3 regions of the Janthinobacterium sp. SUN137 genome follow, and region 1 is predicted to be linked to each of the others. Evidence: predicted binding sites of a transcription regulator. Region 1 holds the regulator's gene; each other region holds the start of a gene.

Region 1 (4,177 bases):
CGGGCGACAACTCCATGCGCCGCGCCTCGATCTTCGAATAGTCGAGCACGTCATTGAGGATGCCCAGCAGCGACTGGCCCGCCACTCTGACCATGGTCAGATACTTGCGCTGTTCCGTGTCGAGCCTGGTATTGCCCAGCAAATACACCATGCCCAGTACGGCATTGAGGGGCGTGCGGATTTCATGGCTCATGTTGGCCACGAAATCGCTCTTCGCGCGGTTGGCCGCCTCAGCGCGGTCGCGTTCCTGTTCCAGCTCCGCCGCGCGCGATTCGAGTTCCTGCTGCAGGCGGTCGCGTTCGCTCATCAGGCCGTTGAACGCTTCCGTCAGTTCGCCGATCTCGTCGCGCTGCTGCACCGGCACGGGCGTGAAGCGGCTGCCGCTGGTGCGCAGGGCTTGCAGGGTGTCGCGCAGGCGCACCAGCGGCGACAGCAGGCGCACGGTGACCCAGCCCAGAACAAAGGCGGCCAGCAGCGAGGCGAGGATGCTCCACAGCACCAGCCGGTACAGCACGCCATCGAACGGTTCGAAGGCATCTTCGACGGGGAGCGAGGCGGCCAGCAGCCAGTTCACGGATTTCAGGCGCTTGAAGCTGTTGACGGCCGTGATGCCGCGGCTGTTGGTGCTGACCATGCTGCCTTCGCCATCTTCCTTCAGCAGCTGGGTCGTCGTCAGGTTGGCGTTCGGCTTGCGCGGTTGCAGCAAGCGGCTGGTATCGGGGTGCAGCACGTAGCGCGGCACGGCGCCGCGCGTGAGGATGAAGTAATAGCCGTTCTTGCCGATCTTTTCCGAGCGCAGGCGGCCCAGCAGGTTGTCCTTGTACAGGCGCAGCACGCCGATCACCACGCCGGCCACCTGGCCATCGGCGGCCAGCACGGGCGCCACCATCTGCACGATGGGCATGCCGCTCGACTTGCCCAGCATCGGTTCGGTGATCATGGGCTGGCGTGTGCGCAGGACGGTCTGGAAATACTCGCGCTCGGCGACGTTGATGCCGGCGCGCCCCGCTACCTCCGGCATGTCGGCCACGACGGCGCCATGCGCGTCGAGCACCAGCACGTCATCGAACAGCACCAGCATCGAGCGGCGCGAATAGTATTCGCGCAATTGGGCGGGCCGGGCGATCAATTCCGGCGGCTGCTGTCGGGCCGTCAGGGTGACGATCTGCAGCAGCATGCCCAGCTTGTCGTCGAGCTCGGCAGCGGTGCGGGTGATCAGGGACGATTGCTGGCTCAGCAGTACTCGGGTGAAGTCGTCGCGCATGTGCTGCACCTGGATCATGGTGACCAGCGCGATCATGGCGATCGAGGTCAGGCTGGTGGCCAGCGCGACTTTTGCTTTAATGCCGAGAGGCTTCATGATTTCCTTTTCAGTACCGGGCGGCACAGGCGGCAGATAATGCTGTCAGGAATTTTCCTATCAATGCCCCAGCTTGGCAAGCGGTGCCGCGCAAATTGCCCGTCCCGGATGGGCTTTTGACGATGTTGCCATATAATTAAAGGCTGGACGTCGTTTATTCGCCGAATTTACGGTGAAATTGGCATACGGCAACCCTGTATGCGGCTGTATGCAGTAAACTTGTTGTTGCATTTTCTAAAAGGTACCGACATGACTGAAGCGCTACTCACTCCAACCTTGCCCACCGTGAACGTGGAGGCGTTGCGTGCGCGATGCTCGACCTGCAGCATGCATCAATTGTGCCTGCCGATGGGCCTCGATGTGGGCGACATGGACAGGCTGGACCAGATCATAGGCCGCCGCCGCAAGATCGTGCGCGGCGCCTCGCTGTTCCGTATCGGCGACTCGTTCCAGAACCTGTATGCGATCCGCCTGGGGCATTTCAAGACGTACCAGATCAATCCGGGCGGCGAAGAGCAGGTGACGGGCTTCCAGATGGCGGGCGAACTGCTGGGCATGGACGCCATCAGCGCCGACCGCCACCACTGTAATGCGGTGGCGCTGGAAGACAGCGAAGTGTGTGAAATCCCGTTTTCCAGCCTGGAACAATTGCTGGGCAATATGCCGACCCTGCTGCGCCATTTCCACCGCATGATGAGCCAGGAAATCACGCGCGAGCAAAGCGTCATGCTGTTGCTGGGCAATATGCAGGCGACGCAGCGCTTTGCCGCCTTCATCGTCAACCTGGCGTCGCGCTATGAAGCGCGCGGCTATTCGGGCAGCAATTTCCAGCTGCGCATGTCGCGCGAGGAAATCGGCAACTACCTGGGCCTGACCATCGAGAGCGTCAGCCGCCTGCTGTCGAAGTTCAAGAAGGAAGGCTGGCTGCGCGTCTCGAACCGGGAAATTGAAATCCTGCAGCCGGCGAAACTGAAGGCGATTACGGCCGGCACGGACGTCTGCAAATAAGACTTACAGTTCCTCGTCCGCATGCAGCGCGATGCTGCGCTGCAGCGGCCAGGTCCAGATGCCGGACAGGCGCCACTCGCGTTTGTCGTTTTCCACCAGCACTTGCCAGCGGCTGCGCTCGAGCATCGGCAGCGCCACGGAAAAATTGCCGGCCGCATCGGGCTGTACCAGCACCTTGATATCCTTTTCCGGCAGGGTCGCATGCGCTAGGTGCAGCTGCAAAGGCGCCTGATAGGCCTTGCCGAAGCTGTGCACGGAACCGGTCAGGCGCGCTTGCGCCACGTCATACGACAGGCGCGTATCCATCGCCAGGTCGCTGGCGATCGTGTCGCGCTTCAAATCCTGGTTGATCGCCTTGCCCTGCTTGTAATAATCGCCCACCACCAGCGCATCGGGCTGCGTAAACGCGATATAGCCCATGAAGCTGCCGACGACCACGGACAGGCCGGGGCCGATCATCAGCAGCCATGGCCAGCGATGCTTGTACCACGGTGCAACGGGTGCTTGCAGTTTCAGACTGTCGGACATGATATTTCTCCTGTTTAATCAGCCAGTCCCCGCATGGGGACCGGCCTTCCTGCAACTTCGTGGCGGCGGCGAGGGCACCCGGTCCCCGTCCGCCTTTCCTTGTTAACGTGGCACGATGAATACCGCGCTTTCACGCACATGCAGCGATGGGTCGTCCAGCGATTGCAATTCGATCGCAATCTTGTTCGAGCCCTTCTCTCCCACGCCGTGCGGCACGCGCAGGCGGATCGGCCAACCCAGCGTTTCCGTCGGCTGCAAGGTCACTTCTTCGCGCGTCAGCAAGGTCAGGCCCGGCAAGCCGGAAGCGCTGATTTTGAAATGCTGGCTTTGCTCCGATGTGTTCATGATCTGCAGGCGGTAGACGTTTTCGATCATGCCGTCTTCCACTTCGCGTCCCATGGAACCGCGGTCGCGGATCACGTCCATTTTCAGGGGCGTGCGCAGGGCCAGCGAAGTACACACGGCGATGATGATCAGGGCCAGGATGGAAGTGTAGATCAAGACGCGCGGGCGCATGGCGCGCTGGCGTATCTGCTTCGAATTGAAGTTGTTTTCCATCGCATGGTCGGTACTGTAGCGTACCAGTCCCCGTGGCCGGTCGACCTTGTCCATCACGCTGTTGCAGGCATCGACGCAAGCGGCGCAACCGATGCATTCATACTGCAGGCCGTTACGGATATCGATGCCGGTCGGACACACCTGCACGCACAGGGTACAGTCGATGCAATCGCCCAGCTTGTCGTTGTTGCCGGCCTTCTTGCTCATGGCGCCACGTGGTTCGCCGCGCTTGGCATCGTAGGTGATGATCAAAGTGTCCTGGTCGAACATGGCGCTCTGGAAGCGCGCGTAGGGGCACATGTATTTGCACACCTGCTCGCGCAGCCAGCCCGCGTTGCCGTAGGTTGCCAGGCTGTAGAACAAGACCCAGAACCATTCCCAGGGACCGAAGTTCAGCGTGGTCACCGACTGCGCCAATTCCTTGATCGGCGTGAAGTAGCCGACAAAGGTAAAGCCCGTCCACAGGGCGATGGCGCCCCATACCAGGTGCTTGGCCGTCTTCTTGAACGCCTTGCGCACGGAGGGGCCCTGCTTGTCGAGGGCCATGCGCGCGCTGCGCGTGCCCTCGATGCGGCGTTCGACCCACAGGAAAATTTCCGTGTATACCGTTTGCGGGCAAGAGAACCCGCACCACACCCGCCCGGCAATGGCCGTGACGAGGAACAACAAATACGCACAGATGATCAGCAGGGCCGCCAGATAGATGAAATCCTGGGGCCACAG
Region 2 (4,177 bases), on a different contig from region 1:
TGGCCGGCGCCCTGTGCGCGATCGCCGGCGGCTGGCTGGGCTTGCGCAATGTCCTGAAACATCCGCCGCTGCAAACCTTGCGGGAAAGCTAGGCTCCCACGCTGTCGTCCGCCTGCGCGCGTAAAAATTGCGCGTAGGACATGACTGGCTGCCCCAGCTGGTGCGGCGGCACGTCGAACAGGGCCCAGAAATAGGTTTCGCGCCCCAGGCAGATGGTCGGCGCGGCGCAGTAGCGGAACCAGTTTTCGCCGATGTGCGCCGCATACATGCCGTCGCTGTCGGCATCGGAAAAGTACGGGATCACGCGCATTTCCAGCAAGGCCAGCAGCAGGGACTCGGGCGCGTCGCTGTCGCGCGCCATTTCGTACTGCGTGTGCAGGCTGCGTTCCGTCTCGATGATCATCAGGCGGGCCTGGCCGTCGCGCGTGAAAAACAGGATGCCGCAGGGATTCGGGAAAATATAGAACTCGACAAAGCCATGGCGCCGGCACAGCTCCTGCACGACGGCGGCCATGGCTTCGTCTTGCAGGAAACTATAGTCGTGCAGCAATAGCAAGTCGCGCACCGTGTCCGACTGCTGCAGGAAGAATTCGCGTTGCAGGGAAACGATTTCCTGTTCCAGGATATCGAGCGCATCGTCGTCGCTCTTCTTGATGTAGCGGTCGATCAAGCCCCGGTTGAAGGCCGTCACGGCCACTTTTTCATCGGCCGCGCCCGTAAATAAAATCTTCTTGCACGGCAAGTCACGCACGGCCTGGCAGAATTCCAGGCCATTCATCTGCGGCATCGAATAATCGACCACCAGCACGGAAGGCACGGCAAAGCGCTGCGCCTGGCCGCTGATGCGCCAGATGCGTTCGAGGTCGAGCGCCACGTTGCGCTGGTCGCGCGGCAGGTTTTGCGTATCGAAATTGACGTGCAGCGGCGTCTCGCCCGGCTGCGTGCTGTGGCGCAGCCAGTGCAGCGCGCTGCTGGTGTCATGAAAGGTCAGGCGCGCCAGCGCGGGATCGAGCTGGAACGCCAAGCTTTTCAGGAAGGAATCGCTGTCATCGATCAATACGGTCAGGGTCGGATGGGAGTAGACGGGCAGTTGCATGCATCACCTTGCGGGGGAAGAGGGTTGTAAGCGGGCAGGCAGGGGCTGGGGAAATTCCAGGATGAAAATCGCATACGCATGCTCGCGCGACACGCAGCGGATGCGCGCCTGCCAGGCCGTGATGATCTGCCGGCACAGGGCCAGGCCGATGCCGCTGCCGTTATGCACGGGATACGAATAAAAACGCTCGAAGATCAGCGGCAGGCGGTTCTTCGCGATGCCGCAGCCCGTGTCGATGAACAGCAGCCTGGGCACGGGGCGGGCGCCGTCGATGATGATGCGCACGCGGCCCTTGCCGGCCCGCTGGATGGCTTTCAGCGCGTTTCTCAGCAGGTTCAGCAGGATCACCACGCACAGTTCGTCCTGGCCGGCGAACTGGAAGTCGGCGCGCACGTCCACCTTGACGCGGCTGCGCTGGCTGTTGCCGGTGAATGGGTAGCGCTTCAGCACGGAGTTCACCATCGCCAGCATCGACAGCGCCTGGCTGGGCTGCAGGTTGCGGTTCACGGCGCTGGCGCTCATCAGGAACAAATCGATCATGTGCTGCATGTGGCGCACTTCGAACTGGATGCGCGACAGGGCTTCCTGCAGCGGCGGCAAGTCGTGCGTCTGGCCGGCCAGCTGCGGCAGCAGCCGGCGCATGCCCCGCACATTGGCTTCCACGCTGGTCAGCGGCGTGCGCAGCTCGTGCGCCACGGAACCGAGCCCGGCGGACAGGCCGGCCAGCCGCTCCAGCTCCAGCACCTTGCTGCCCACTTTCACCACGGACAGCGCGGCTATGGTGAACCAGTGCACGGGCAGTTGCTGCAGCACTTCACGCTGCAGCAGGAAGTCGCCTTCTCCCTGCAGGATGACGGCGAGGCAGGCGGTGCTGGTGCCGATCAGGTAGGCGCGGCAAGCCAGCTTCGTTTCGAAATGAAACAGCACGACCAGGCCGATCAGCAGCGATTCGCTCCAGATGGACGACGCGTGGTTCATCAGAAACATGAAGGTAAAGAAGAACGGCAGGATGTAGCTGAGCGCGAACAGCAGGTAACGCGACAGCCAGCGGGCCGAGAAGTGGCGCGCAAACAGGCCGACCGCGCAGATGCCCACGCCCGTCAGGCGCAAGGTCAGGTTTTCATAGGCTTGCGGAAAAAAGTAATTCCACAGCAGGTAGTACAGCGGCATCGCCACCGTGCCCACGGCGGCCAGCATGGCAACCCTGCCGGCCAGGTTTTCATGGGGCATGCGTTCATGCAGCAGCGAATGGAGCAGGCGCCTGCGCCAGTGTGTCCATCGTCCTTGCAATTGCTGCGTCATGACTCTGCCTTGATTCTCTTCAGAACATTATCATCGCGTAAATTTTCCTGGTTGAACGGTTATCTCATCGGACATTGATATACGTCAATGGATGGGTTCGCGAGACGGTCAAGGCTTTAAGCCGCAGCAAACCTTTCCCTAGGAGAAAACTCATGACCATCGCTACCAGCTTGCACGCCCCATCCTTCGTCCGCGCAGAACACTGCTTGCCAGACTACATCGTGCGGCGCATGGATGCGCACCACGTCACGCGCATCGAAAAGCTGCTGGGCGGCCAGCATCCCCATGCCTGGCAACCGACACCCGCCCATGCCATTTTCCTGGCTGGCAATGACTACCTGTCCATCGCCGCCGAGCCGGCGCTGGTGGCGGCCCAGGTGGCGTCCCTGCAGGCGAATGCGGGCGGCATGCTGATGTCGGCCGTGTACTTGCAGGAGGGCAGCGAACAACACCGGCTGGAAAGCCGGCTGGCCCGCTTCATGGGCAGCGAGGACGGCATCCTGGCGCAGTCCGGCATGGCGGCCAACGTCGGGCTGATCCAGTGCATCGCCAGCCCCGGCATTCCCGTCTACCTCGACATGCAGGCCCACGCCTCGCTGTGGGAAGGCGTGCTGTCGGCGCAGGCCCAGGCCGTGCCCTTCCTGCACAACGACATGACGCACTTGCGGCGGCAGGTGGAAAAGCATGGCCGCGGCGTGATCGTCGTCGACGCTCTGTACAGCACCAACGGCAGCCTGGCGCCGCTGCTGGAATTGCTCGACATCGCCGAGCGCAGCGACTGCGTGGTGGTGGTCGACGAGTCGCACTCGCTGGGCACGCATGGCCCGCAGGGCGCGGGCCTGGTGGAGGCGTGGGGACTGGGCCACCGCGTGCATTTCCGCACGGCGTCGCTGGCCAAGGCCTTCGCGGGCCGGGCCGGTTTCATCAGCTGTTCCAGCCGCTTCAAGGGCTATTTTTTGTCCGAATCGCGGCCCGCCATCTTCAGTTCCTGTTTGCTGGCGCACGAGCTGGCGTGGCTGGGCGCGGCGCTCGATTTCATCATGGCCGCCGATGGACGGCGCGCCACCCTGCAACGCCATACGCTGCAGGTGCGCGAAGGCTTGCGCGAACTGGGCTACAACGTCAGCGATGGCACGGAGCAGATCGTGGCGCTGGAAGCGGGCGGCGAACCGGCCACCCTGGTCCTGCGCCAGGCGCTGGAGCGGCAAGGCATTTACGGCGCCATGTTTTGCGCCCCGGCAACGGCGAAGAACCGCGCCCTCGTGCGCCTGACCCTCAATGCGGGGCTCGACGGGGCGGCCATCGAGCGGGTGCTGGCGGGCTGCGCCGCCATCCGCGCCGAAGCGGGCGTGGAACACTGGCCGTCGACGCGGCGCCTGCGCAGGCTGGCGCTCGTGTAGCGTCGTCAGCCGGCCAGCCGGCCCAGGAGGGCTGAAAGCGCTCCCAGCTGCTCTGCCGGCGCATCCTGCAGCAATTCGCGCCCCACCGCCTGCGCGGTGGCGCTCGCATGTCCCAGCAATTCCTGGCCGGCGGCAGTCAGCACGGCATAGCCGACGCGGGCGTCGCGCGCATCGGCCTGGCGTGCCACCAGGCCAATCTTTTCCAGTGGCATCAAGGAGCGCGTGACGCCGGAGGCCGTCAACGCCAGGCGCTCGGCCAGGTCGATGCGGCGCAGGCGCGCACCGGGCGCGCGCTGCAGCTGGTACAGCAATTGATAGTCGCTGAAGCTCAGGCCATGCAAATTGCCCAGGGCGCTGTCGAAGCGGCGCACGATGAGCG
Region 3 (4,177 bases), 650 kb from region 1:
TGACCGCACGTATTACGCGCCCTTGTGGGATAGCAACTGGCCGGACGACACCCTGCTGGAATTTACTTATATGGACGAGGTGGCGCCATGAAGTGGCTGTCGCTGATCTTGTTGACGCTGCTGGTCGCCTGCTCCGGCACGCGCGCCTTGCAAGCCAGCAAGAATGTTCCCTACGCCACCCTGGAACAGACGGTGCAAGTGGGCAGCAGCACGCGCGAACAGGTGCGCGCCGCGCTGGGCGACAGCACATCCATCCGTTTCGACAACGGCAAGGAAGTGTGGATGTACACCTATCCGGCGGCCTCGGGCGCGCAGGGGGAATATGTGATTCTGTTTGGCGGGGATGGGGTGGTGAAGCAGGTGCGCAGCGGCGAGGTGTACCAGGTACGGAAGTGATTCCCGCCAGCATGGCGCTGGCGGGAATGGCATGCTTATCGTGCCTTCAGCAAGGCCCGCGACGCGACGCCCGCGCCCACGCTGCGGCCCACGCCGGCAACCTTGCGCTTGGGCGACGCCTTCAGCTTGAAGATGCCGATCGACTGGGCCACGCTGTCGGTGCGCTGCGCCAGGTTGGTGGCGGCCGCGGCCGCCTGCTCCACCAGCGCCGCATTCTGCTGCGTGATGCCATCCATGTGGATGACGGCCTGGTTGACTTGCCCGATGCCCTGGTTCTGCTCGCGCGTGGTCGAGGAAATCTCGTCCATCACTTCCGTCACGCGGGCTACCGAGGCGATCACTTCCGCCATGGTGGCGCCCGCATTGCTGGTCAGTACGCTGCCCGCGTTCACGGTGGCGATCGAATGGTCGATCAGGTTTTTCACTTCTTTCGCGGCCGTCGCCGAGCGCTGCGCCAGGCTGCGCACTTCGCCGGCCACGACGGCGAAGCCGCGACCGTGCTCGCCCGCGCGGGCCGCTTCCACGGCCGCGTTCAAGGCGAGGATATTCGTCTGGAAGGCGATGCCGTCGATCAAGCCGATAATGTCGAGAATCTTGCGCGACGAGCTGCTGATCTCATCCATCGTAGTGACCACTTCGCTGACGATGGTGCCGCCCTTGGCCGCCACGGTGGACGCCTGCGCCGCCAGGTCGTTGGCCGTGGCCACGTGGTCGGCGCTGTTTTGCACGGTCGACGTCAGTTCTTCCATGCTGGCCGCCGTCTGCTCCAGGCTGGACGCCTGCGATTCCGTGCGGCTGGACAAGTCCATATTGCCCGTGGCAATTTCCGCCGTGGTGATGCGGATATCCTCGAAGTTGGCGCGCACGTCGCCGATGATGCTGTGCAAGTTGATGTTGGTCTGGCGCAAGGCCGCCATCAATTGGCCCATGTCATCGTCGCGCACCTTGTCGATGACGCCCGTCAAGTCGCCGCCGGCCATCTTGCGCGCCACCGTGATGGCGTCGCCCAGCGGGGCGACGAGGGAATTGTGCAGATGGGCCCAGAAATACAGCATCAGCGCCACGGCGGCGGCGGCGGCACCGCTGAGCCAGCTGCGCGTGGCCGTGCTCGTGTCACCGTCGATATTCCACACGGCGCAGCCGAGGATGGCCAGCACCACGCCGAAGACGATGCAATGCAGTGCCAGGTCTTGCGACAGGCTCAGCTTGCGCCACTCGGCCAGCTTGGCGGCCCAGCCCTGGCGCACGACGCGGCCATTGCGGATCGCCAGGTTGGCGCTATTGCCGTCTTTGAAACTTTTATACAGGGCTGCCGCTTCGTTGATCTGCTCGCGCGTGGGCTTGGTGCGCACGGACATATAGCCGATCGGGCGGCCGCTTTCGATGACGGGCGTGATATTGGCGAAGACCCAATAGAAATCGCCATTCTTGCAGCGGTTCTTGACCATGCCGGTCCAGGGCATGCCCGTCTTGATGGTGTCCCACAGGTCGGCAAACGCTTCGGCCGGCATATCGGGATGGCGCAGGATATTCTGTGGCGCACCCAGCAGTTCCATTTCTGAAAAACCGCTGACTTCAATGAAATACTGATTGGCGTAATTGATGTTTCCCTGTAAATCCGTGGTGGAAACAATCGTCATGCCTTCATTTAATACGTATTCATTTTGCGTGATAGGCGTATTGACCCGCATCGTCGCTCCTCTATTTTTTTTCAACTAGCATAACAAAAACATAAAAACAATATACCACATCAAGCACCCATGATATATCGCCTCGGCGACAGTGACGCCAGTCAAACAATTTAATAAAAGTCAATTTATTTATATTTTAGGATTTACTTTGATTCAACTTGATTGATTTTATTGAAATGCAAAATTTAAATTGCGTGCACATACAATAATTAATAAAAAATTATGTATCGATGCAGCAGGCAATAAAGATGGCGTTTACGCCGATAAAAAGATGCAAAGGAGCGGCGGCCATTGCCGGCAGATGGCAATACCTGCCGCCAACCATAACGCGGCAATCATGTTTATTTCTTGAGGGAAAATAAAAACTGGCGCGAATGCGCCAGTGGGGGATGTGTCTCCAATCCGCGACACAGGCGCCGGAGCACCCGTGGGGATGGCTTACTTGTACGTTTTACGTGGTGGCGACTTCGGACGCGGTGGCGCAGGCTTGCGCTCCGTCGTGCCGTCGTCCAGGCTGATGCGCAGTTTCTGGCCAGAAACGACGACCGATTTCAGGTGGTCGAGGATTTCCGGCGGCATGCCTTCCGGCAAGTCCAGCACGCTGTAGTTGTCAAAGATATCGATGCGGCCGATATGCTTGGCTTCCAGGTTCGCTTCGTTGGCGATGGCGCCGACGATGTTGCTTGGCGTTACGGCGTGCTCACGGCCCACTTCGATGCGGTAGGCCGTCACGCCCGGGCGTGGACGTTCCTTCTTCGGCGCGCGCGGGGCAACTTCGCCCGCGTCCGCCGGCGCATCCTTGAACGCTGGCGCGGACTTGGCGGCGAACGGCTTGCGCGGCGCGGCTGGCGGCGCCAGGTCCGGTGCGTCGCCGTCGCGGCTGATGCGCAACTGCTGGCCCGCCACCCACACGGTTTTCAGCTGGTCCAGCAATTCTTTCGGCATGCTGTCTGGCAAGTCCAGGACGCTGTAGTCGTCATAGATTTCGATGCGGCCGATGTTTTTCGAATCGATGCCCGCTTCGTTGGCGATGGCGCCCACGATATTGCCCGGCTTCACGCCATGCTGATGACCTACCTCAATGCGGAAGGTTTGCATGCCGGCGTCGGCCGGACGCTGGATGCGTTCCTTTTTCGGGAAGGCCGGGCGCTCGCTGCGCTCGTTGCGGTCGAAGCGGTCATTGCGTTCGAAACGGTCATTGCGTTCAGGGCGGTCAAAGCGGTCTTGGCGCGCAGGACGGTCGTCTTGCCACGTGGCTTGCTCGCGCGCCTTGTTTTTGTCCAGCAACAAAGGCACATTGCCACGCGCCATCTTCGCCAGGGCGGCGGCGATTTCGATGGCGGGAATGTTCTGTTCACGTTCGAAATCTTCGATCAGCGACTGGAACTGTTCCAGTTCGCCCAAGGCCAGGGTTTCGCTGATCTGTTCCTTGAACTTGGCGATACGCACGTCGTTGACGGCCTGGATGGTCGGCAGTTCCAGCATGCCGATCGGCTGGCGGGTCGAGCGTTCAATGGCTTTGAGCAAGTTCTTTTCACGCGGGGTGATGAACAGGATCGCTTCGCCGCTGCGGCCGGCGCGGCCCGTGCGGCCGATGCGGTGGGTATAGCTTTCCGGATCGTGCGGCACGTCGTAGTTGACGACGTGGCTGATGCGCTCGACGTCCAGGCCGCGGGCGGCCACGTCGGTGGCGACCAAAATGTCGATCTTGCCGTCTTTCAACTGCTGGATCGTGCGCTCGCGCTGGGCTTGCTGGATGTCGCCATTGATGGCGGCAGCCGAGAAGCCGCGGGCTTGCAGCTTGCCGGCCAGTTCTTCCGTGCCCAGCTTGGTGCGGGCGAAGATGATCATGCCGTCAAACGCTTCCGCTTCCAGGATGCGGGTCAGCGCGTCGAGCTTGTGCATGCCCGACACCAGCCAGTAGCGCTGGCGGATGTTGTCGGCCGTGCCCGTCTTGGCGGCAACCGTCACTTCGGCCGGGTTCACCAGGTAAGTGGTGGCGATGCGCTTGATGACGGAAGGCATGGTGGCCGAGAACAGGGCCGTTTGATGGCCTTCCGGCGTTTCTTGCAAGATGCGTTCGACGTCGT

Evidence for each region. Region 1 encodes FNR, which switches genes on or off when oxygen is low (the NO sensors DNR and NnrR bind a similar motif). Its sites were predicted from a motif close to TTGATNNNNATCAA; they were not measured.
Region 2: cqsA (alpha-hydroxyketone-type quorum-sensing autoinducer synthase) is a predicted target of FNR. The motif match lies at 2,473-2,486, and genes of this name have one in related genera.
Region 3: O3298_RS23690 (PAS domain-containing methyl-accepting chemotaxis protein) is a predicted target of FNR. The motif match lies at 2,198-2,211, and genes of this name have one in related genera.

The regions. Positions count from the first base shown of each region.
Region 1 covers NZ_JAPWHZ010000004.1:63,467-67,643, reverse strand. Annotated here, with positions in the region: gene O3298_RS20750 (response regulator) at 1-1,360, opposite strand, end outside; gene fnr (fumarate/nitrate reduction transcriptional regulator Fnr) at 1,610-2,368, shown strand; gene O3298_RS20740 (FixH family protein) at 2,372-2,896, opposite strand; gene ccoG (cytochrome c oxidase accessory protein CcoG) at 2,999-4,177, opposite strand, start outside.
Region 2 covers NZ_JAPWHZ010000001.1:798,825-803,001, reverse strand. Annotated here, with positions in the region: gene O3298_RS03715 (ABC transporter permease) at 1-92, shown strand, start outside; gene O3298_RS03710 (response regulator) at 89-1,096, opposite strand; gene O3298_RS03705 (HAMP domain-containing sensor histidine kinase) at 1,100-2,398, opposite strand; gene cqsA (alpha-hydroxyketone-type quorum-sensing autoinducer synthase) at 2,551-3,798, shown strand; gene O3298_RS03695 (MarR family winged helix-turn-helix transcriptional regulator) at 3,804-4,177, opposite strand, start outside.
Region 3 covers NZ_JAPWHZ010000004.1:713,823-717,999, reverse strand. Annotated here, with positions in the region: gene O3298_RS23700 (hypothetical protein) at 1-91, shown strand, start outside; gene bamE (outer membrane protein assembly factor BamE) at 88-396, shown strand; gene O3298_RS23690 (PAS domain-containing methyl-accepting chemotaxis protein) at 432-2,087, opposite strand; gene O3298_RS23685 (DEAD/DEAH box helicase) at 2,526-4,177, opposite strand, start outside.